Regions from separate parts of the Planococcus beijingensis genome, predicted to be linked through region 3. Evidence: riboswitches for the same ligand, from Rfam matches in the RefSeq annotation. Region 3 holds a riboswitch; each other region holds the start of a gene.
The links. Region 3 has a riboswitch for S-adenosylmethionine ahead of IRE19_RS00815 (methionine ABC transporter ATP-binding protein). Riboswitches for the same ligand answer to the same signal wherever they lie in the genome.

Region 1 (7,581 bases), on a different contig from region 3:
GATCCAGAATGGTCAGCTGCTGCCCATCCCATTTGATGGATAACGGAATGCTCATATGCGTGCCTCCTTTAGAATTTCCACCAAGTCTTTGATGGAAGCAGTTTGCTCGCGCTTAAGGATTAATTCCCGCCCAGTCTGCAATGCCTGCTTCTTGAAGGAAATTCTTTTATCATTGTCTTCGATGCTGTCCAAGTCTTTGACATGCGCCAGGCCAATCGTCCGGCGGATCAATTCGCAGCCTGCGAAACCAACGGCGTCGGCCAGTACTTTGCCGAGGACATATTCAAGATATCCTTCGGTCTCCTTGAACGATTCAACGCTCTGCGTTTGCCACAGTTCCGTAAATGAAGAAGCGAATACTTCCCATGTTTTTTCAATGTGGGCTACGATTTCCTGGCGATCCTCGCCTTCCCGTGTAATCGTTTGGAAAATCAAGTTGGCCAGAAACAATCCGACATCAAAGCCGATCGGGCCGTAAAAGCCGAACTCCGGATCAATGACTTTCGTTTCGGCCGGCCCCGCAAAAATACTGCCGGTGTGAAGGTCTCCGTGAAGCAGCGCTTCCGCTTCAGTCAAGAAACTCTTCTTCAATTTCGCCACTTCCAGCTGCAGTTTGCGGTCGTTCCAAATCGCTTCTGCTGCTGCCTGCAGCTGCGGTTCGTAATCATTGGTGTCAACATCGAAGAATGGATCGGTAAAAATCAGGTCTTCTGTGATTTTGCATAGCTCCGGATTGGAAAACTCAGCAGCCAATCGTTTTTTCTCAAAAGGATGCAGCCCGTAATCAGAAGTGTGGAATAAGGTCTGGGCCAGGTATTCGCCGATATCCTGTGACAGCCTTGGAAATTGCCGGCCGTTGATCAAGCCTTCCCGCGCAATTTCGAGATGCGATAAATCTTCCATCACCGTTATAGCCAATGCTTCGTCCGTTGCATGGACGGCCGGCACCAAAGACGGCACAAACTCGCCGTGCTTCTTCAGAACATTGGCTTCGATCGTCGCACGCTTCAATGTCAGCGGCCAACTTTCGCCGATGACTTTGGCATATGGCAAAGCCTGCTTGATGATCAGCCGCTTGCCTGTGGCTTCCTCTTCAATTTGAAAAACATAATTTAGATTGCCGTCGCCGATTTCCCGGCACGTCAAGTGAGCTGTATGATCAAATGCTTGAATCGCTTTCGCCAATTCGATGGCAGCTTCTTCGGTTAATGCTTTATAGGTGGTTGGAGCCGTAAGTGTCATGGTCAATCTCCCTTTCTCTGCAATATAAAAAGCCTCTTTCCAAAAGAAAGAGGCCAGAATAAGAGATCCCATGCCTCTTATCTTTCAGAAAATAAATTTCTGATGGAATTAGCACCGTGCCTTACAGGATATTCATCCTGGCGCCAAAGCGCCCCGTCTCACAACGGTATTACGGTCGGTTGCTGGGCGTCATCGGGCCAAAATCCCTCTGCCAGCTCTTGATAAGAGTACTGCTTATCGTGCTATTAAGTTCTGAAATGAATCCTATCACGATTCAGAATTGACTGTCAATCACATTTTTTAAATAAAAACAATTTTGCAACAATGCTGTTGACAGATTTCTGTGCACATGAAATAATCAGAATTACTTTACTCTATTAAAGCAGCTCTACCATTTCGAATGATCATTTCTTTTTACGCTGAGATTCTATAAGTAGGACCAGCCCAAAAAACTTACCCAATTTCATATCTTTCTTATTCAGAGCAGGTGGAGGGACAAGCCCTATGATACCCGGCAACCGGTCCAATGGTGGACACGGTGCTAATTCTTGCAGCCAGAACCGATGGCTGAAAAATAAGAAGTTGTTAAAGCCCTTAACCTCTTCTTATTTGAAGAGGTTTTTTATTTTTTAAAATTGCATGGGAGTGTTGAATACATGAGCATCTTGACTGCTACTTATCAATTATACGGAAAGCCTGGTTCTTTTGAGAAAAAGGCGGAAGGCATCGCTTTAGGTCTGACGATCGGCTCCTGGACCGATTTGCCGCTCCTTGAACAGGAGCAGCTGAAACATCATAAAGGAAACGTCGTTTCCATTAAGGAATTTGAAGAAATCAACCATCCATTGAAACCCGAACTGGTCAAAGCGGAAGTTGCTGTCGCTTATCCGTCCGCCAATTTCTCTGCTGATCTTCCGGCCATCTTGACCACGGTTTTCGGAAAATTGTCATTGGACGGAGAAGTGAAGTTAGTGGATCTGGATTTCAGCCACGACTTACTCAGCCATTTTCCCGGTCCACGCTTCGGCATTGAAGAAATCCGCAACACACTTGGCGTAGCCGGACGGCCGCTTCTGATGAGCATATTCAAAGGCGTCATCGGCCGCGATCTGGATTTTCTGTCTGCTCAATTGCGTGAACAGGCATTGGGTAGAGTGGACTTGGTCAAAGACGATGAAATTTTATTCGACAATCCGCTGACCCCATTTGAAAAACGCATCACCACTGGTAAGGACGTGCTGACAAGCGTTTATGAAGAAACAGGCCATCGTACGCTTTATGCGGTGAACTTGTCAGGACGAACTTCCGCACTGAGAGGAAAAGCACGAAAAGCACGTGAACTTGGTGCGGATGCTTTGTTGTTCAATGTTCATGCCTACGGGCTCGATGTATTGCAGGAACTGGCTGAAGATGATGAAATTGCTTTGCCGCTCATGGCACATCCGGCTTTCAGCGGTGCTTTCACTTCTTCCACTTTCTATGGTCTCGCTACGCCGCTCGCCCTCGGGAAATTGATCCGCTATGCAGGAGCTGACTTCTCCCTGTTTCCTTCTCCTTACGGCAGTGTTGCATTGGAGAAAACAGCGGCCCTTGCGCTCGGCAAAGAACTGACGATAGACAGCCCTCTGAAGCGCAGCTTCCCCGTTCCATCCGCAGGCATCCACCCTGGCCTTGTGCCATTGCTGATGGCTGATTATGGAATCGACAGTGTCATCAATGCCGGCGGCGGTGTCCATGGACATCCCGCTGGTGCAGCTGGCGGCGGACAGGCTTTCAGGCAGGCCATCGATGCGGTACTGCAGGGAGAAACTCTGCAGGCGGCAGGCAAACAACATCAAGAACTACAAACAGCACTTGAGCTATGGGGGTGAACCACTTGAGTAAACCGATTATTTTTTGCGATTTTGACGGCACCGTTACAGCCAATGACAACATCATCGCCATTATGAAGAAATTTAATCCACCGAACTGGGAAACCGTCAAAGACCAGATTCTTGACCAATCCATTTCGATACGTGAGGGGGTTGCGAAGATGTTCTCCCTCCTTCCGGTTGAGGCAAAAGACGACATCATTTCGTATGTGCTGGAGCAGGCCGAAATACGCGAAGGCTTCAGCGATTTTGTCGCTTATACGAAACAACAGCAGCTTCCTTTGTACATTGTCAGCGGCGGCATCGATTTCTTTGTTTACCCGCTGCTTGAACCATTTGGACCTTTTGACGGCATCTATTGCAACAGCGCCGATTTTTCAGGAGACACCATCAAACTGGTATTTCCACATGGCTGTGACGAAACCTGTACCAGCCAAGGCTGTGGCTGCTGCAAACCATCCGTCATCCGGGATCTTCTAGGCAGCAGCGCCAAAAGTATCGTCATCGGCGATTCCATCAGTGACTGGGAAGCCGCCAAACAAGCCGATTTTGTCATTGCCCGGGATCTGCTGGCTGAAAAATGCCAGGAAGCGGACATCGACTATAAACCGTTTGAAACTTTCCATGAAGTCATCGCCATTGTGGATGACTATACAGGGGTGAGGTCATGACGGCATTGCACGATAAATGGCTGGAACTGGCCGACGTCAAGGATGAACTGGCGATTCGTGACTGGTTTATGGGAACCAGCGGAAATCTTGCCATCAAAGTGGCGGACGAGCCACTTGAATTTCTGGTTACCGCCAGCGGAAAAGACAAGAAAAAACGCACTGACGAAGACTTCCTTCTTGTGGATGCCGATGGACAGCCGGCAGCTGAGACTCTATTGAAGCCTTCTGCAGAAACTTTGTTGCACTGTGCGATATATGGAAAGACAAGGGCCGGCTGCAGCCTCCACGTCCACACGGTAGCCAATAACGTCATTTCCGAATTATACGGAGATGTAGGAAAAATCGATTTCCAGGGGCAGGAATTGATCAAGGCCTTTGGATTATGGGAAGAAGATGCTGTATTGACCATTCCGATCATTCCAAATCACGCCGATATCCCCACGCTCGCCGCAGCCTTTGAACCTTATATCACTGCCGATAAAGGAGCGGTGCTGATCCGCAACCACGGCATCACCGTTTGGGGAAAAGATGGCTTTGAAGCAAAGAAGCTGCTTGAAGCCAGCGAATTTTTATTTCAATACCAATTAGCGTTACAACTACAGTTAAAATAAGAGAGGAAGATTTAAATGGCGATCATTAAAATTCAAGGAACAAACGAAACAATCGAGGCACAAAACGAAGTAGCGGCATTTCTGGAGCAGCAGGAAGTTGTGTATGAGCATTGGGACAACACTAAACTGCCCGAGAACCTGCGCGAGAAATTTGATTTGAGCGATGCTGACAAGGACGAAATCCTTCAGGCGTTCAAAACAGAAATCGATGATATCTCCGAGCGCCGCGGCTACCAGGCAGCGGATATCATTTCCCTGTCTGACTCTAATCCGAAATTGGATGAGCTGCTGAAAAACTTCCAGCGCAAGCATATTCATACAGATGACGAAGTCCGTTACATCGTCAGCGGACACGGCGTGTTCATCATCCAAGGAAAAGACGAACGTTTTTTTGAAGTTCACCTGACGCCAGGCGACTTGATCTCGGTTCCTGAAAACATCACCCATTACTTTACACTTGCTGACGACCGCAAAGTCGTAGCTATCCGCATATTTGTAACGACTGAAGGATGGGTACCGGTTTACCAGGAAGAAAGCAGTGTACAAAGCTAATAATTTTTTCAAAAAGACTCGAGTAATCGAGTCTTTTTTATTTTGAAAAACAGGTAATTTTTTTCTATTTTTAATGTCTTTTAAGCTATAATGTCTTTTGAGTTATATTTTGTAAATAGAAATGAGTGATATGTATGAAGAAAACGCTTCTATCTATATCAGCAATTATTATTCTGCTTTTGCTGCCCGTCCTTGTCTGGTTCTTTAAAGAAGAAAAAATAGTAAACATAGCTATACTCGATAAAACAGTTCCGACTGATAGCTATCGGGAACATAAAGGACTGACCTGGCTGTTGAATCACCATCGCTATGTAACAGAATCCCAAGAGCCCTATCAGGCAGAGTCCGATTATTACGGCTTTGTTCCGGATGAACAAGCGGAAAGCTATACAATCCGTGAGTTGCCTCAAGATCTATCTGGAACGGACTTGATTTATTTAGCGGATTCTTATGGAGTCTATGAAGAAGATCTTCCTTGGCAGTCTGCAGAGAAAAAGCCGGGCACTTCATCCATGCTTTCCGGCGGGCTTGAAATGGCTGAATGGCAAACCATCAAAAAGCAGGTGCAGTCCCAAGGCACGGACTTGGTTGTAGAATTCAATACCTTCGCCTCCCCAACTACGGAAGAAGTCACACAGGACATGAACGAATTCCTGGGATTGGAATGGAGCGGCTGGAGTGGGCGCCACTTTGCGGATCTCCATTCTACTGACGGCGAAGTACCTCAATGGATTATTGAGAACTATGAAAGAAATGATGCAGAATGGAATTTTGAAGGGGCCGGATTTGTCTTGGTCAATGATGCTGAAGGTGAAATCGTGGTTCTTTCTGAAGATGCTGGAGAAGTCGGTACTGACGGGCTTCGCCTTGCATTCACTGAACAAGGTACAGCTCAATTCGAGTTGAAGGAAAGCCCTTCTTTTGATTATTGGTTTGACATCAACCAAGCGCAGTCAGGCACCGAGGTCTTAGCAGACTACCAATGGAACCTGGAAACTAAAGGCAGCGACAAATTGAAAGCAGCAGATATTCCGTTGGATTTTCCAGCTGTCTTTCATCAATCGAAACACGGAGCGGATCTTTATTACTTTGCAGGGGATTTTGTCGATATGGATGACACGCCAAACTTCTACCGCTATTCAGGATTCTCGAAGCTGCGTTCATTCCTTTCCATGGAATCGCTTGATGGCGAAAAGAGTTTTTATTGGCAGACTTACGTACCTATGATGGAAACGATTTTGGCGAATGCAGAACAGAAGAAAAAACAAGTTGAAACAGTTAAAGCTACTGCGGCCACGAAAGAGGGGATCGCATATCCTTCCCGCATTAATGGGCAAGCGTTTGAAGTTTATGAGGATGGCGAGTGGCAGCCCTTCACTATTAAAGGCGTCAATATGGGAATGGCCAAACCCGGAACGTTTCCAGGAGAAGCGGCCATCACCCGCGAAGAATACGACCGGTGGTTCAAGGCAATCGGCGAGATGAATGCCAATGCAATCCGTGTCTATACGCTCCATCCGCCGGCTTTCTACGAAGCATTCGCTGCTTACAATGCCAGCGCTGACGAGCCGCTTTACTTGTATCACGGGGTTTGGATTGACGAAGAGCCGCTGGTGGAGACATTGGACGCTTTTACTCCTGAAATCACAGAACGGTTTCAAACTGAAGTCGAGAAAATTGTCGATGTGATCCACGGCGATGCTGTGGTTGAACAGGAACCGGGCCACGCTTACGGAACTTACAAGTCTGATATTTCTCCCTACGTCATCGGTTGGATGATTGGCATTGAGTGGTTTCCTTTAACAGTCGATCAAATGGAGCAGGATTATCCGGACTTGGGTGATTTTGAAGGCACCTATGTCTATACAGAAGAGGCAAATCCAATGGAGCATTGGCTGGCACAGCAATTGGACTTTTTGGCCGCCTACGAGTTGGACGAATACCAAAGCATGCGCCCTCTCAGCTTCACCAACTGGGTAACGACAGACAACATCGATCAGCCTGCAGAACCGAGTGAACAGGAAGACATGGCCACCGTCGACCCGAATCACATCAAGACCAAAGGCATCACAGATACAGTCGGCATGTTCGCCTCCTACCATGTCTATCCGTACTATCCCGATTTTCTGAATCTGGAGGAACGCTATACTGAATTTGTTGACCACCGCGGCGAATTCAATAACTATGCCGGTTACTTGAAGGACTTGAATGATTCGCACGACATGCCGATCGTCATCGCCGAATTCGGGGTTCCGGCCTCCCGCGGCATGACTCATGAAAATCCATTCGGCTGGAATCAAGGATTCATTTCTGAACGGCAGCAAGGGGAAATCGTCACCCATATGTATGAAGACATTCTTGAAGAAGGCATGCTGGGCGGTATGGTCTTCACCTGGCAGGATGAGTGGTTTAAACGTACTTGGAATACGATGGATTATGACAATCCGGACGAGCGTCCATTTTGGTCCAACGCCCAAACCAACGAGCAGCAATTTGGCTTGCTGAGTTTTGATCGCCACAAAGTCAAAGTGGATGGTGAAGATGATTGGACAGAGGGCGAAACCCTTTATGAAAAAGAGGATGGAGCACTCAGGACCTTAACCATGGATTCGGACGAACGTTATGTCTACATCA
Region 2 (7,581 bases), 430 kb from region 3:
CATGGTGTTTCAGCATTTTCATTTATTCCCTCATTTGACGGTTCTTGAAAACCTGACGTACGCACCGATGAAAGCCAAAGGCATTAAAAAAGCAGAAGCTGAAATGAAAGCCCGTCTTCTATTGGAACGTGTTGGACTATCGGAAAAAGAGACAGCCTATCCGAACAGCTTATCAGGGGGGCAGAAACAGCGTGTTGCGATTGCGCGGGCTTTGGCAATGGAACCTGAACTGATGCTGTTTGATGAACCGACTTCAGCACTTGATCCGGAAATGGTCAAAGAAGTTTTGGATGTTATGAAAGATTTAGCGAAATCCGGCATGACGATGGTCGTCGTGACACATGAAATGGGTTTTGCACGTGAAGTAGCAGACCGCGTCCTGTTTTTAGATCATGGCGTGCTGGTTGAAGAAGGCCAGCCTAATGAGTTCTTCAGCCATCCAAAAACGGAACGTGCCAAAGATTTCCTCGATAAGGTATTGTAAGAGGCGTCCCCTGGGGCGTCTTTTTTTGATTCCCATACATCGGAGTATCCTTGTTTGTTCATGCGATGCTCAAATATCACCGGTTTTCTTGCTGTTGCCACATGTTATAATCAAAACTGGCAAACTTGCAGAAAACCGAGGTGAAGATTGTGTTTAGAAAGATCATTATTTTAATAGGTGTTGTATTTTTCATGTCGCTGATCGTCTTTACAGCCGTCATGTTCTTAAAAAATGAAGTCGAAATTCATTCTGAAAACAATGTATCGGTCACTATTGAAAAACCGACTTTTATTACGCTGAGCGAACCCAAAGTAACTGAAAGCGGCAGTGACCTTACACAGGTCTACCAGATGACCTTGCTCGGCCTGAACGTCGGCACGTATACATTGGTCGACCGGTCGCTTAATAATGGCTCTTCCATCATTTTCGAAGAAATCAAAAATACCGGGTGGCTCCCTTATACCGTATCGATGAATGTCAATAATTTGGAGGATGCCGATTTTAAATCTTGGAATCCCAAATCCACTACACGGCTTGACGAAACAATATATGGTCCAGATCCAACGACCAATCCTTATGGCGTCTTCACAAACGGAAACAGCGAAATTCTGATCGGCAATGTCTATGTTTCCCGCAGACTGCAATTGGGCAACGGTGACTGGGTACAGGAACTGCGCCACGAAATTGCAGAGTTCACAGTTGAAGAAGGCAAACTGTCAAAAAATCTCTGGCTGCCGCCTCAGCATTCAAGCCAAACATGGCTGATGGCTGCTCAGGAACCGTTATTCGAAACGGATGAAGCAGAAGACGAATGGATCGAGTTTTCTCTGGAGAACCGCCTGTCCCAGTTGAATTGGCTGACGCCGGAAGGCCCTTACGTCAAACTCGAATTGACGGATGATCTGCGAACAGAACTCGCATATGGCTATCTGCCTAAACGCACAGCCGATTTGACTTCTCTTGAGTGGAATGAAACTGCACCTTCCGTGTTCTTTGAATCAATGATCTTAAACGCAGAAATCAATCAACAATAATAGCCAAAAACCGTTAAAGCCCTTGCTTTAACGGTTTTTTATTTTCCGGATCCTTTTTGCCAATGCTTGCAAACAGTTCCCTTCCAATTAAACAGAATAGTCTGTATAATAGAAGTGAGATAGGAATCCGCCTTCATGGCGATAAGGCTGCTGAATAGCAAAGAAGGAGGTTGATCATAATGGAACGCAAAGTACTTGATCCACGAGAAGTTGAACTTCGGTTAGATGAGGATTTCAATGCGGTTCTGAATATGATTGGCGAAGGTGCACCTGATTATGCAGCCTATGATGAAGAGGAGTTTCCAAAAGAACGGCAGCGTGAAGAAGACAAGGCGAAAGAACTTCACTGACGCCGGCTCAGCATCTCTTCGATTCCGGAGAGGTGCTTTTTTCATGCAAAAAATCCCGTTCATCAGAACGGGATTTTCTTTAGTTCATCATTTCTGCCAAGTAATCGTAAGAACGCAGGCGATCTTCCTGATGGAAAATCGGTGAGTTGACGATCACTTCGTTGGCTCTTGTTTTTTGGATGAAATTTTTCAGTTTTTGTTTGACGACATCCGGTGTACCGACAATCATCGATTCAGAATCCAATTTCTCACGGAAAATAGCAATTTCCCGATCTGTCCAAACTTCTTCCAAATCATCAATCGGTGCCTGGAACGTCGTCGGTTCCCCTCTCATCAGCGAGAACATTTGCTGCTGGGAAGAAGTTGCGAGCCATTCAGCACGCTCCTGTGTCTCTGCAGCAATAACGTTGACGCCCAGCATCGCATAAGGCGATGCCAAAGCAGGAGAAGGCTTGAAATTTTGATGATACAACTGCAAAGCCTGCATCATGTAATCCGGTGCAAAATGGCTGGCGAAAGAAAACGGCAAGCCTTTAAGTGCTGCAAGTTGTGCACTGAATCCGCTCGATCCCAATAGCCAAAGCGGTATTTTCAAATTGGTGCCCGGATAAGCCCGAACACGGCCAACCGGGTTTTCCGAGAAGTAATTTTCCAACTCCGCAACCTGTTGGGGAAAATCATCCCCGCTGCTCTGCAAAGTACGTCGCAGCGCATAAGCAGTCGCCTGGTCACTCCCCGGTGCACGGCCCAGACCCAAGTCAATGCGCCCGGGATAAATAGTTTCCAATGTACCAAACTGTTCTGCAATAACAAGTGGCGCATGGTTTGGCAGCATGATGCCGCCTGAGCCCACTCGAATGGATTCCGTTGCCCCGGCAATATGACCAATAAGAACCGACGTCGCAGAACTACCGATGCCCGGCATATTATGGTGCTCCGCCAACCAGTAGCGGTTGAATCCCAACTTCTCCACATGCTGCGCCAATTCCACACTGTTCTTGAACGCCTGTGCCGTTTCAGCACCTTCGTTGATTGGTGCCAAATCAAGCACAGCCAACGGTATATTTTCGAATTTCTTAATATCCATTTCTATCTTCACTCCTATCTCTTCCATTGTATCGATGTTTCATAAAAACTTCCTTTTTCCTGCTCAGGAGAGGAAAAAGGAAGTGCCCAAAAGATGAAGCTAACCTAAGTGCGCGACTTCCTGTCGCAACGGTTAGCTGACCCGCTTCCTGCGGGCCTCCGACAGGCATAAGGCGCATTGGCGAAGCGGCGTGTTTTCAGCCGCACAGCCAGAGTGGCTTACATCCCGAAGAGCTAGGCGCTGCAACTGGACATCGGGTTGGCTTATGACCCAAAGAGCTGGGCGCAAAAAAAGCTGAAACGTTAATTTTTAGGAACAAAAAAACGAAGCTATCCGCTTCGCTTTTCACAACATATTCTATATAAGTAAATTTCGTGAAGCCAAGACCATCTGCAAAGAAGAAACAAAATGCAGGTCCAGCCCCGTTTGGAGATGATGGAGCTGTTGGGCATGCTGTGGGTTGATTCCGGTGATGATGCCCTCAATGCCCATCACTTTAAAGGTCTGCATTAACGACTTCAAATAATCGGCGCCATCCTGTTCCAACTTCTCCATAGCAGTCAAATCCATGATGACGGTTTCGGCGCCATTTTCATAAACTTGATTCAGGATATGAAAACGGATCACTTCAATCTTGTGGGGGTCCAAATCGCCGAATAGCGGAATCAGCACGTGCTTTTTGCCGAGGTCGATACAAGGGGCAGACAACTCCCGAACCTGTTGAAGCAGCTCCTCCGTCCGTTCCTTTTCAAGAAGCAGGTCATAGTCGGTTTCCTGCAGGCGCCGGCGAAGGCTCAACAACTGGTTGGTGATCTCCATGAGCCGGTTATCTTTCGGCACAAGGACGATGTTCAAACTAAAATCACTGATCCATTTGCTGTAGACATCTCCAAGGAACAGTTCGCCGGTTTTTGAAATGAAATTCAACTCAAGTGGTTTCGCCGATTCACTGCTCAGCAAAAAACTTAATGCTTTTTGCCGGCTTCCTTCATCGACAAAATCTAGAAAATCGGAACAGCTGCCGACTAATTTCTCTGCCTCTTCAGATGACTCCACGATTGCCAGTTTATTATTCAATTTAAAAGCAGGCAGCGGCCATTCATCCAAATGAGATATCGAATTCATTGTCAGGTTCCTTTCCGGTTTGGATCCAATTTTTCAGCTGATCCAACTCTTTTACAATCAAGACGCCTTCAGATTCTGAAGCTGGCCAATTCGCCATGGCCACCGCCCGTCCTCCAAGGATGACTGATGGTTTGAAATCAAGCGCTCTGAAAGCTTCTGTGTATTTCTTCAATACAGGCAGACGGTATACCAAAGCCGCTGACAATGCGATGGCATCCGGTTTCCAGCGGTTAGCTGTTTCGATGGCGGCACCGAGCGGCAAATTCGGTCCGAGGTATCGAACTTCCCAACCGTTTTCTTTGAATAACGAAGCCACCATTTTCAAGCCGATATAATGGTCTTCCCCTTCAGGTCCGAGGACCATCACTTTCTTTTGCTCAGGAGTTTGTTCCCCTTTACGCATTTCTGTCACTGACACTACATAATCGCAAATAGCTGTTGCTAAATGCTCATCTGCCACTGTAATGATATTCTTTTCCCATAATTCCCCTATCCAATACATGGCAGGCGTCAATATATGCTGGTAAAGCTCATTTTTTGTATGGTTTTGCAAATAGGCTTGAACTGTATACAAAGCCTGCTTTTCATTGCCGGCCAAAAATAACTCGGCCAACTTTTTAGATTGATTATTCATGTCAGCCTCCTTTACTCTATGAATGTTTCAACACCGCAATGGCACTTTGCAAACAACCTGACATAAAGACTTCTTCCTCTTGTTCTGTATTCCCCGGAAGGATCTGCAGTAAGCGCTCAAAATTATCGATGATTAAGGCTCTTTCAACATTCCGGCTTGTCAAAACAGTTTCCAACCAAATGGCGTACTCAATAAATACCTGTTCATCCTTGAGGGAAAACGCAGTCTCCAAATGATCCAAGTGGTGATGGTTATCTTTTTCTGTATGCTCAAAACCGCGCTCTCCAAAACGCTCCCAAAGTGTCGGGTATGCAGCATATATGCTTTTTGCCGTTTCAGAAGCAATTTTATTTTTTACGTCGTTCTTCATTCTGCCACCACTTCGTACTGCCGAACAACAGGGATAATTCCCGCTAATTCCTGGTCCGGGTAATTTTTCTCGAGATCATGGATCTCCTTGAATTCCTGGCTTCTCACCCACGCCATATAAGATGCTTTCGTATGCCATTCCATATGGACCGTCAATTCATTTTTCTTTTTGGTGTTTTGGATCAATCTAAATAAATGAAAGCCTTCCGCCCGATCGACGCGGCGTGAACGCTTTTGGTAAATCCCGATAACTTCCTCGGTTTTTTCAGGCGGAACAACCACCGTCGAAGTGACAATATACATTTGCTTTCTCCTTTATACACAAAATTTCCTCCATAAATTATAACACTTCGATATGCGAATTAAAAGAATACCGCGGTTCTGTAGTGATGAGCCCTGATTCTTTAACTGGAAGCAAATTATTCTACTTACTGATGCGACATCCGATCTGACATGGATGTACAAGGCTCTATCTACTATTTCCGCTTACTGTTTTCTTTCTATTTTAACTATTTAAAATTCACCCTTGCTTTCCATGGTTAAATGATTTAAGATTAGAAACATCGTAATAGATACAACATAAACTTAATAAGATATTTCTTATCTAGAGAGACGGAGGGATTTGGCCCTGTGAAGTCTCAGCAACCAGTCTGACGAAGACACGGTGCTAATTCCAATAGGCTGCGCCTAAAAGATGAGAAGAATGCGTTTCTAGACAGGGGCTTTCTTCTTTCATTGAAGAAAAGCCCCTGTTTTATTGTTGGGAGGATGAGTGGAATGACAAAAAACAGCTTGGAAACTTTATTGGTTCAATTAGGCAATCGCAGCGATTCAACTACAGGAGCTGTGAATCCGCCCATATATTTATCGACGGCTTATGAACATGAAGGACTTGGCAAATCGACGGGCTATGATTACACACGAACCAAAAACCCGACACGCGCTGTCCTTGAAGAAGGCTTTGCGGAACTCGAAGGCGCCGATGCCGGATTTGCCTGCAGCTCGGGAATGGCGGCTATCCAATTGGTCTTGTCCCTCTTCCGTCCTGGCGACGAATTGTTGGTTCCGGAAGATATATATGGTGGAACATACCGCCTGCTTGACCACTTTACTTCCGCCTATAACATTCATCCCACCTATGCCGAATTTAAGAACGTTGAAGATACAGAAGAAAAAATAACATCGAATACACGGGCATTGTTCATTGAAACGCCGACCAATCCACTCATGCAGGAAATTGATCTTGTTGCCTATGCAGCTTTAGCGAAAAAGCATGACCTGCTGCTGATTGTCGACAACACGTTCTTGACCCCCTATCTCCAGCAGCCGATTGCACTCGGAGCGGATATAGTCATCCACAGCGCCACGAAGTACATCGGCGGCCACAACGATGTACTCGCTGGTTTGGTTGTCGCAAAAGGCGAAAGCATTTGTGAAAGGCTTTCAACATTCCATAACTCGGTCGGCGCCGTACTGTCGCCTTTCGATTCCTGGTTGTTGATACGCGGATTGAAGACTTTGCCATTACGCATGCGCCAACATGAAGCCAATGCCAAAACCATTGCGGAATTCCTGTTGCAGCAATCAGTTGTTTCTGATGTGCTCTACCCCGGAAAAGGTGGCATGTTATCCTTCCGCCTGCAGGACGAAGAATGGGTTGGCCCTTTTCTTGAAAACATTAAACTCATTACATTTGCCGAGAGTTTAGGCGGCGTCGAAAGCTTCATCACTTATCCGGCTACCCAAACCCATGCAGATATTCCATTTGAAGAACGTACCCGGCGCGGCGTTTGCAACCGGCTATTGCGCTTCTCAGTTGGCGTCGAACTCGCTGAAGATTTAATTGCCGATTTGACACAGGCATTTTCGAAATTGAAGAAGGAGGTTGTTGAATATGACTGATCGCATCGAAACCAAGTTTATTCATTCTACCGGAGTTGACCCATTAACCGGAGCTGTCAACGTACCGATTTATTTATCTTCCACATTCCATCAGAAAAGCCTGGATTCATTTGGCCCATTTGATTACAGCCGTTCCGGGAATCCGACACGTCTGGCATTAGAGGAAACCATCGCAAAATTGGAAGGCGGCAAGCGCGGCTTTGCCTTTTCTTCCGGGATGGCTGCTATCTCTTCCGCATTTATGCTCTTGTCTTCTGGCGACCATGTCCTGGTATCAGAAGATGTCTACGGCGGAACTTACCGCTTCATCACAGAAGTGCTGGATAAATTCAATATCGAATACACATTCGTCAACATGACCGATTTGAATGAAATGGCTAATGCCATTCAGCCGAATACAAAAGTCGTCTACTTGGAAACACCATCCAATCCGACTATGAATATTACGGATATCGAAATCGCAGCAAAACTGGCGAAAGCCAATGGCTGTCTGACATTCGTCGACAATACCTTCATGACGCCGCTCTATCAAAATCCGTTGGAACTTGGCGCAGACATCGTTCTTCACAGCGCAACAAAATTCCTTTCCGGGCACA
Region 3 (7,581 bases):
TTCGGCCATAATTTCCCATTCTATATGAACTTCAATGGCGGCAAAGGCACGGCTTCGGTGATCGGTGTCATGCTGGCACTGGACTGGAAGCTCGGGCTGGTTGGCCTGGCACTTCTCATCGGTGTTTCGCTTGCGACGGATTATTTGGTCATTGGTGTACTGGTCCTTTACGCGGTTTATTTTGTTATCGCTTTTGGTCCTGCCGTCGGACCATGGCCATTGCTGACAGCTTGTGCCTTATTTGCTATGGCCATATGGAAACATAGCGAAAATATTATTCGAATAAAAAATGGAGAAGAGAAGAAAGTTTCCTCCATTTTTAAAAAGAAACCAACAAATCCAGTCTGAAAGCGGTTCCAAACTCATTATTTTCTTCATTTCAAAGATTGTGAAATAAATATCAATAATTCCCTTGACTTTTTTGTTATTTCACCATAAAGTAAGAACCACGAATCGAATAGCATACATCACTTTCTTATCAAGAGAAACCGAGGGACAGGCCCTAAGACGTTTCGGCAGCAGATTTGTTTAAAAGCAAAAACTGTGCCAACTCCTGCAAATGCTCTAAAGCATTTGGAAGATGAGAATTAGATGGTTTCAACAGGAGCCCTCTTTTTTCTTATGGATGAGAAAAAAGAGGGCTCCTTTTCCATTTTCTCCGAAGAATGTGAGACACCGTCGATTTAATAAGATCCATTACAGCATGAGGAGGTTCAATCACCATGATTCAATTCGAAGGCGTCGCCAAGACCTACCAATCCGGGAAACAAGAAATCCATGCCTTGAACGGAATTGATTTGACCGTCGAAACCGGCGAGATTTACGGAGTCATCGGCTTTAGCGGAGCCGGAAAGAGTTCATTGATCCGCACAGTGAACCTGCTTGAACGTCCTTCTGCAGGACGCGTCTTAATCCAAGGGAAAGATATTTCCACTCTATCCAGCAAAGAAATCCGAACCATCCGCAAGGACATCGGCATGATTTTCCAGCATTTCAATCTGTTGAGTTCAAAAACGGTTTACCATAACGTCGCGATGCCATTGCTGCTCGCTAAGACACCGAAAAATGAAATTGATGAACAAGTGAAGCAACTGCTGGACTTTGTCGGACTGGCCGATCAGGCACAAAAATACCCCGACCAGCTGTCAGGTGGACAAAAGCAACGCATCGGCATTGCCCGTGCACTTGCGACCAATCCTTCCGTTCTGTTATGCGATGAGGCAACATCAGCGCTCGATCCCCAAACGACCAAGTCGATTTTGGACCTATTGCGCAAAATCAATAAAGAATACAACATCACCATCCTGCTCATTACTCATGAGATGGGAGTTATCCGGGAAATTTGCGATAAAGTGGCTGTGCTTGAAGCAGGAAAAGTGATCGAACAAGGCAGCGTCTTCGACATTTTCTCAAACCCGCAGCAGCCGACCACCCAACGGTTTGTCCGTTCCGTCATGAACGACGAACTTCCGGAAACCCTGCTTGCGCAAATCCGCAATGCCCAAAGCGATAACGCGATCTATCGTCTGCAGTTCACTGGAAATTCCGTCGGCCAACCGTTCATGTCCCGTGTCTCGCGTGAATTTAAAGTTGACTTGAACGTGCTGTTCGGCAACATCACCGAGTTGCAAGGCGTTCCATACGGCAACTTGATTGTCGAATTTGCCGGCGAACCAAGCGAAATCCAACTGGCTTTGTCCTCTATCCGGAAAAGCAATATTGATATAGAGGAGGTCAATGATTATGTCCGTTAACTACGATCAGATTTTAGAAGCTTTATGGGAAACCATTTACATGACCGGCGCGGCATTCGGTTTTTCCTTATTCATCGGCTTCCCGCTTGGCATCCTGCTGGTGGTCACCCGCAAAGGACACCTGCTGGAAAATGAACCGGTTTCCAAAGTATTGAATATCGTCATCAATATTTTCCGCTCAGTCCCATTCATCATTTTGATGGTTGCCATCATTCCGTTGACACGCCTGATCGTCGGCACGTCCATCGGAACTGCAGCCGCCATCGTCCCACTGGTCTTTTACGCAGGACCTTATATTGCACGGCTTATCGAAAACTCCTTGTTGGAAGTCGATAAAGGAGTAATTGAAGCAGCACAGGCCATGGGCGCCACGCCGATGCAGATCATTTTCCGCTTCCTCATTCCTGAAGCTTTGAGTTCACTGGTTCTGGCTTTGACCATTGCGATTGTCGGCCTGATCGGAGCGTCCGCAATGGCAGGCGCTATTGGAGGCGGAGGCCTTGGCGACTTGGCGATCACTTACGGTTACCAACGATTCGATACGCTTGTGATGTTCATTACCGTCGCAATTTTGGTCGTACTCGTACAAGGCGTCCAATCGCTCGGGAATGTATTATCACGGAGTGTCAGACGCAGTTAAAAAATAAAAACAACCTAGAAAAAAACTGGAGGAATTACTCATGAAAAAAATTACAGCATCCGCATTATTGGCAGTTTCAGCTTTGGTCTTGGCAGCTTGCGGAGACGAAAGCAGTTCGGAAGGAAACACGAAAGTGACACTTGGCATCAGCGGTTCCGATACTACTATCTGGGATTACATTGCCGACAAAGCAGAAAAAGAAGGAATCGATTTGGAGATTCAAACCTTTTCTGATTATGTCGCGCCGAACCTGGCACTTGCCGAAGGCGAACTTGATTTGAATGCATTCCAGACTATTTCTTACTTTGATGAATTTGTCACAGAACACGATATCGACATTGTTCCGATCGGTTCTACGGTAATTGCGCCGATGGGCCTGTATTCCGATAAATATGAGTCGATTGATGAAATTCCTGAAGGCTCCCAAATCGCAATGCCGAACGAAGCCACCAACATGGGCCGTGCCCTGTTGCTGCTTGATGAAGCAGGGTTGATCACGCTTTCTGAAGATGCCGGCCTTACCGGAACAGCAGAAGATATCATCGACAATCCGAAAAACATTGAAATCATGCCGATGGTTTCCGGCCATACCCCTCGTGCTTTGCCGGATGTCGCAGGATCGGTCATCAATAATGGTGTCGCAGTTGATGCCGGCTTGAATCCGACAGAAGATCCGATTGCCGGTGAAAGTGATACAGCTACCCCTTATATCAACTTGATCGCCGCGAATGCGGAAGATGCCGATAATGAAGCTTATTTGAAAATCGTTGAATTGTATCAGGAACAAGACACAGCTGACTTCATCATCGAACATACAAAAGGCGCTCAGATTCCGACTGTCGTGACAGTTGATGAACTGGTCGATTACCAGTAAAACCTAACTTAGGAGGAGTTCCAATGACACTTATCAAGGAAGCAGCCCAATCCATTTCCCAGTCCATCGATTCCAAGAGCGAGATTTACATTGAAACAAGCCAAGCGATCCACGCAAACCCGGAAATCGGCAACCAAGAGATTTTCGCCAGTTCGTTATTGATTAAACGGCTTGAAGACGCTGGATTTAACGTCGATAAAAGTGTCGCCGGCCATTACACTGCTTTTTTTGCCAGCAAGGAAAGCGCACTTCCCGGTCCGACAATTGCTTATCTTGCTGAATATGATGCACTTCCTGGAATTGGCCACGCCTGCGGCCACAATATCATTGGAACGACCAGCGTTGCTGCGGCCATCGCACTCGCAGAAACCTTAGATTCAACCGGCGGCCGTGTAGTTGTTCTTGGAACTCCTGCAGAGGAAGGCGGACCAAACGGCAGCGCCAAAGGCAGTTTCGTCAAACACGGCCTGCTCGAAGGCATTGATGTTGCTTTGATGCTCCATCCTTCCGGAAATTCGGCTGTCACAGGCCCTTCTCTTGCAGTCGATCCCTTGGAATTCCATTTTTACGGCAAACCAGCTCATGCAGCAGGCTCGCCTGAAGAAGGCATCAATGCGTTGGATGCAGTGCTGCAATTGTTCAACAGCATCAATGCATTGCGTCAACAATTGCCTTCTGACGCTCGGGTTCACGGAATCATCACCCATGGCGGCGATGCACCGAACATCATTCCGGAATACGCGGCTGCCCGTTTCTATATCCGCGGAGATTCCTGGAAGAAAACATCGGATACAGCCCGCAAGATCCGGGCGATTGCAGAAGGCGCTGCTCTGGCAACCGGTACGACCGTGAAAATCGAACGGTTCCAGAATGAAGTACGTGATTTGGTCATCACCCCTGCTTTGGATGCAGTTGTCCGCAGCGAACTCGAAGCACAAGGCGAGACGGTGGCAGATTCCCGCATTTCCGGCCTTGGTTCCACCGATGCCGGCAATATCAGCTATGAAGTCCCCACTGCCCATGGCTATATCAAAATTGGCCCTGAAAGTTTGATTGCCCACACCGAAGATTTCCGTGAAGCCGCTAAATCTGAGGATGGCGACAGAGCTTTGATCAAAGGCGCTAAAGCATTGGCCCATACCGGCTATCGCCTGCTGACAGAAACTGTTCTTCTGGATCAGGTGAAAGCTGCACATGCCGAAGCCGTGAAAGCAAAACAAGAGATGTAATGGAGCGATGTCCTGAAGGGGCATCGTTTTTTTATTTGTGTCCAGAGTTTTCATCATTTTCCTGCTTCATGCTAAAATATGAGTAGCACTTATTTTAGGAGGAATTTTACATGTTGGAAACCTTGATCGAACGGCTCGTCCGTTATGCAAAAATTGATACACAATCTGATTTCAATAGCGAATCCACCCCTTCTACCGCAGGGCAATGGGACCTGCTTCATGAACTGGAAAAGGAAATGAAGACAATCGGACTTACGGACGTCGGCATGGATGAAGCCGGGTATCTGTTCGGTACACTGCCTGCCAATACAGATCGGGAAATTCCGGTCATCGGTTTCCTGGCACATGTTGATACCGCAACAGACTTTACCGGAAAAAACGTCACCCCTCAACGCATCGACAATTATGACGGCCAGGATATCCCGTTGAACGACAGCATTGCGATGACAGTATCGGATTTTCCGGCGCTTAAAAATTACGTCGGCCATACTTTGATTACCACAGACGGGACAACACTTCTCGGTGCTGACAATAAAGCCGGGGTTGCTGAAATCATGACCGCTATGGAATACTTGAATGCCCATCCTGAAATTGAACACGGAACCATCCGTGTTGCTTTTACACCTGATGAGGAAATTGGACGCGGTCCCCATAAATTTGATGTGAAACGCTTTGATGCTAAGTACGCTTACACCATGGACGGCGGTCCTCTTGGCGAATTACAGTACGAAAGCTTTAATGCCGCAAGCGTCAAGTTGATTGTCCAAGGCAAAAGCGTCCATCCGGGATCTGCAAAAAACAAAATGGTGAATGCCCAAACAGTCGCCATTCAATTCCAACAGGAAATGCCGAAAAACGAAGTTCCTGAATTGACCGAGAACTATGAAGGATTCATTCACTTGAACAACTTTATCGGCAATGTGGAAACAGCGGAATTGACTTACATCATCCGTGATTTCGACAAAGAAAAATTTGAAGACAAAAAACGGCATATGCAGGCAGTTGCCGAAAAACTCCAGCAGCAATACGGGGAAGAGGCTGTGCGTTTGGAAATCGAAGATCAATACTATAACATGCGTGAAAAAATCGAACCGGTCATGGAAATCGTCGATAATGCAGAACGTGCAATGACGGCATTGGGCATCAAACCGGATATTGTGCCTGTACGCGGCGGTACAGATGGCTCACAATTGTCCTACATGGGTCTTCCCACTCCGAACATTTTCACAGGTGGAGAGAACTATCATGGGAAATACGAATTCATTTCTGCTGAAAACATGGAAAAAGCAACGCAGGTCATCATTGAAATCGTGAAATCCGCTAAATAAAAACAGCATCAAAAAGGCGTATTGGACTGGATCCCATACGCCTTTTTTGATTTAGTTTTATTTTTCTAAACTCCAACGCACATGTGTTTGAACCATAAGCCAACCTGGTCATGCTCCGCAGAGTTAAACAGGCACTTCCGCTTTTCTTTGTCCAGCTCCAGCGCCTAGAACCTCGGGGTCTTAAGTCCGCTTGCCTGTGCGGCTGAAAACATGCCGCTTCGGCAAACTGCCTTAAGCCTGTCGGTTCTTGACAGGCACTTCCGCTTTTCTTAGATAATGCTTCTTCCGTTTTGCGCCAGTGCGTAATGAATGCCGTGCTGCAAGGTTTGGAAACAGTTGAATTTCGACAGATCGATGGCCGACTCTGTAATGGTCATGCTCATCTTCGCTGAAATCCCTACCAATACCGTTTGTGTCCCGATCATGGCTGCTGTCAATCCGAGTTTTTCAATCAGCATCGCAGCAGGCTGCGTAAAATTGTTGTTTAATCCTGTCAGATCTAAAATCAAATACTTGGCTTTATGCGTCGGCAGGTTCTGCAAGGTTTTCACCAATAGCTCTTCTGCCCGTGCTTCATCATAACTGCCCAATAACGGAACCACCACAATGTCTTCAAGAACCGGGATGAGCGGCGATGAAATCTCTTTGATCATTTCATTTAGTTCCCGCGTTTTTTCATCCACCAACCGTTCCAGCTCATTGATTTTTTCCGCTTCTTTCAGACGGGACAGATGATGGATGTTCTTTTCAATCGTCTCTTCCGAAGGGAAATACTGAATAACACTTTCTTCAAAACCGTCCAATTGATGATGGACAACTTTATACCAAATATTCTGTTTGAACAATGAGGAGAAAATACCTGCATAATGGGCAGGCAGAAAACTGCCTCCTTGCTCTTTCCCTTGCGCCATGTTAATGGTGTGTTCCCAGCTGTTTTTCAGATGCACTTCAAGTGTCTGGGTTTCTTCGTTAAGTTCTTTAATTTCCGCTAATCCCCATCCTGCAGATGCATATGTATTGGTGATCAGGCCTGCAGCCTCTTCTATAGAAACGCCTTTCATGCCCTGGAAATATTCTCCCACTACAAGCCCTTGGCGAAATCCAGTTGATTCCAGTACGACGTTTGCCGCGTCTTTCCCTGAAATCTCTTCTATGGAATCAAAAAACATTTTCATTGCTGATGCAGTCCAAAAAAGAACAGATTCCTGTCCTTCAAATAAGAAGCGGCCTTCAGCCAAATCCCATTCAAAATTCAAGCCGCCTACTGTTATTGCTGGTTTTATATCCATTTTGAAGCCCCTTTCGTTCATTGGTTCTATTTTACCACATTGGTTATATAGCTTATGGCCATCATGCTATTTTTTAATCTTTCCTTAAATTTTCTTTCCAATCCAGATAAATATTCTACTAGATATCCATACTTGCTCGTACAATAATACAGGAAACGCCAATAAGCATCATGTTTTAAAAAATTTCATTAAAGGAATACAGAGAATAACACTAAAAGGAAGAGGTGCTTTACATGTCAGACAAAAAACCATTCGATCAGGAAGACCGCAAAACAAGAGACGGTGCTTCTATGGATAATCCAGAACAGTCAAAAACAGATAGAAAAAGCCTTTCCGAAATGCATGAAGAGGAAATGAATGTCGATACCATTCCGATTGAAGATTTAAAACAGGAACAGCAGGAAGAAAAAAATCCGCGTGCCACGAAGAATAATTCTTCCAGCGAAGAGAAGTTTCCTGAGTAATCA

Region 1: another riboswitch for S-adenosylmethionine. It lies ahead of mtnK (S-methyl-5-thioribose kinase); the one in region 3 lies ahead of IRE19_RS00815 (methionine ABC transporter ATP-binding protein).
Region 2: another riboswitch for S-adenosylmethionine. It lies ahead of IRE19_RS02640 (methionine biosynthesis PLP-dependent protein); the one in region 3 lies ahead of IRE19_RS00815 (methionine ABC transporter ATP-binding protein).

Annotation. Positions count from the first base shown of each region.
Region 1 is NZ_JADHDZ010000003.1:341,604-349,184, forward strand. It holds gene mtnA (S-methyl-5-thioribose-1-phosphate isomerase) at 1-55, opposite strand, end outside; gene mtnK (S-methyl-5-thioribose kinase) at 52-1,242, opposite strand; SAM riboswitch class I at 1,317-1,470, opposite strand; SAM riboswitch class I at 1,714-1,823, shown strand; gene mtnW (2,3-diketo-5-methylthiopentyl-1-phosphate enolase) at 1,899-3,113, shown strand; gene IRE19_RS10380 (2-hydroxy-3-keto-5-methylthiopentenyl-1-phosphate phosphatase) at 3,119-3,784, shown strand; gene IRE19_RS10385 (methylthioribulose 1-phosphate dehydratase) at 3,781-4,395, shown strand; gene IRE19_RS10390 (1,2-dihydroxy-3-keto-5-methylthiopentene dioxygenase) at 4,411-4,947, shown strand; gene IRE19_RS10395 (hypothetical protein) at 5,082-7,581, shown strand, end outside.
Region 2 is NZ_JADHDZ010000001.1:578,571-586,151, reverse strand. It holds gene IRE19_RS02680 (ATP-binding cassette domain-containing protein) at 1-484, shown strand, start outside; gene IRE19_RS02675 (hypothetical protein) at 634-1,518, shown strand; gene IRE19_RS02670 (hypothetical protein) at 1,698-1,868, shown strand; gene IRE19_RS02665 (LLM class flavin-dependent oxidoreductase) at 1,948-2,955, opposite strand; gene IRE19_RS02660 (STAS domain-containing protein) at 3,313-4,080, opposite strand; gene IRE19_RS02655 (cobalamin B12-binding domain-containing protein) at 4,055-4,714, opposite strand; gene IRE19_RS02650 (hypothetical protein) at 4,731-5,084, opposite strand; gene IRE19_RS02645 (antibiotic biosynthesis monooxygenase family protein) at 5,081-5,386, opposite strand; SAM riboswitch class I at 5,681-5,784, shown strand; gene IRE19_RS02640 (methionine biosynthesis PLP-dependent protein) at 5,861-6,985, shown strand; gene metC (cystathionine beta-lyase) at 6,978-7,581, shown strand, end outside.
Region 3 is NZ_JADHDZ010000001.1:147,797-155,377, reverse strand. It holds gene IRE19_RS00820 (glycerol-3-phosphate acyltransferase) at 1-348, shown strand, start outside; SAM riboswitch class I at 473-587, shown strand; gene IRE19_RS00815 (methionine ABC transporter ATP-binding protein) at 723-1,754, shown strand; gene IRE19_RS00810 (methionine ABC transporter permease) at 1,744-2,394, shown strand; gene IRE19_RS00805 (MetQ/NlpA family ABC transporter substrate-binding protein) at 2,435-3,268, shown strand; gene IRE19_RS00800 (M20 family metallopeptidase) at 3,292-4,497, shown strand; gene pepT (peptidase T) at 4,608-5,825, shown strand; gene IRE19_RS00790 (STAS domain-containing protein) at 6,095-7,114, opposite strand; gene IRE19_RS00785 (hypothetical protein) at 7,348-7,578, shown strand.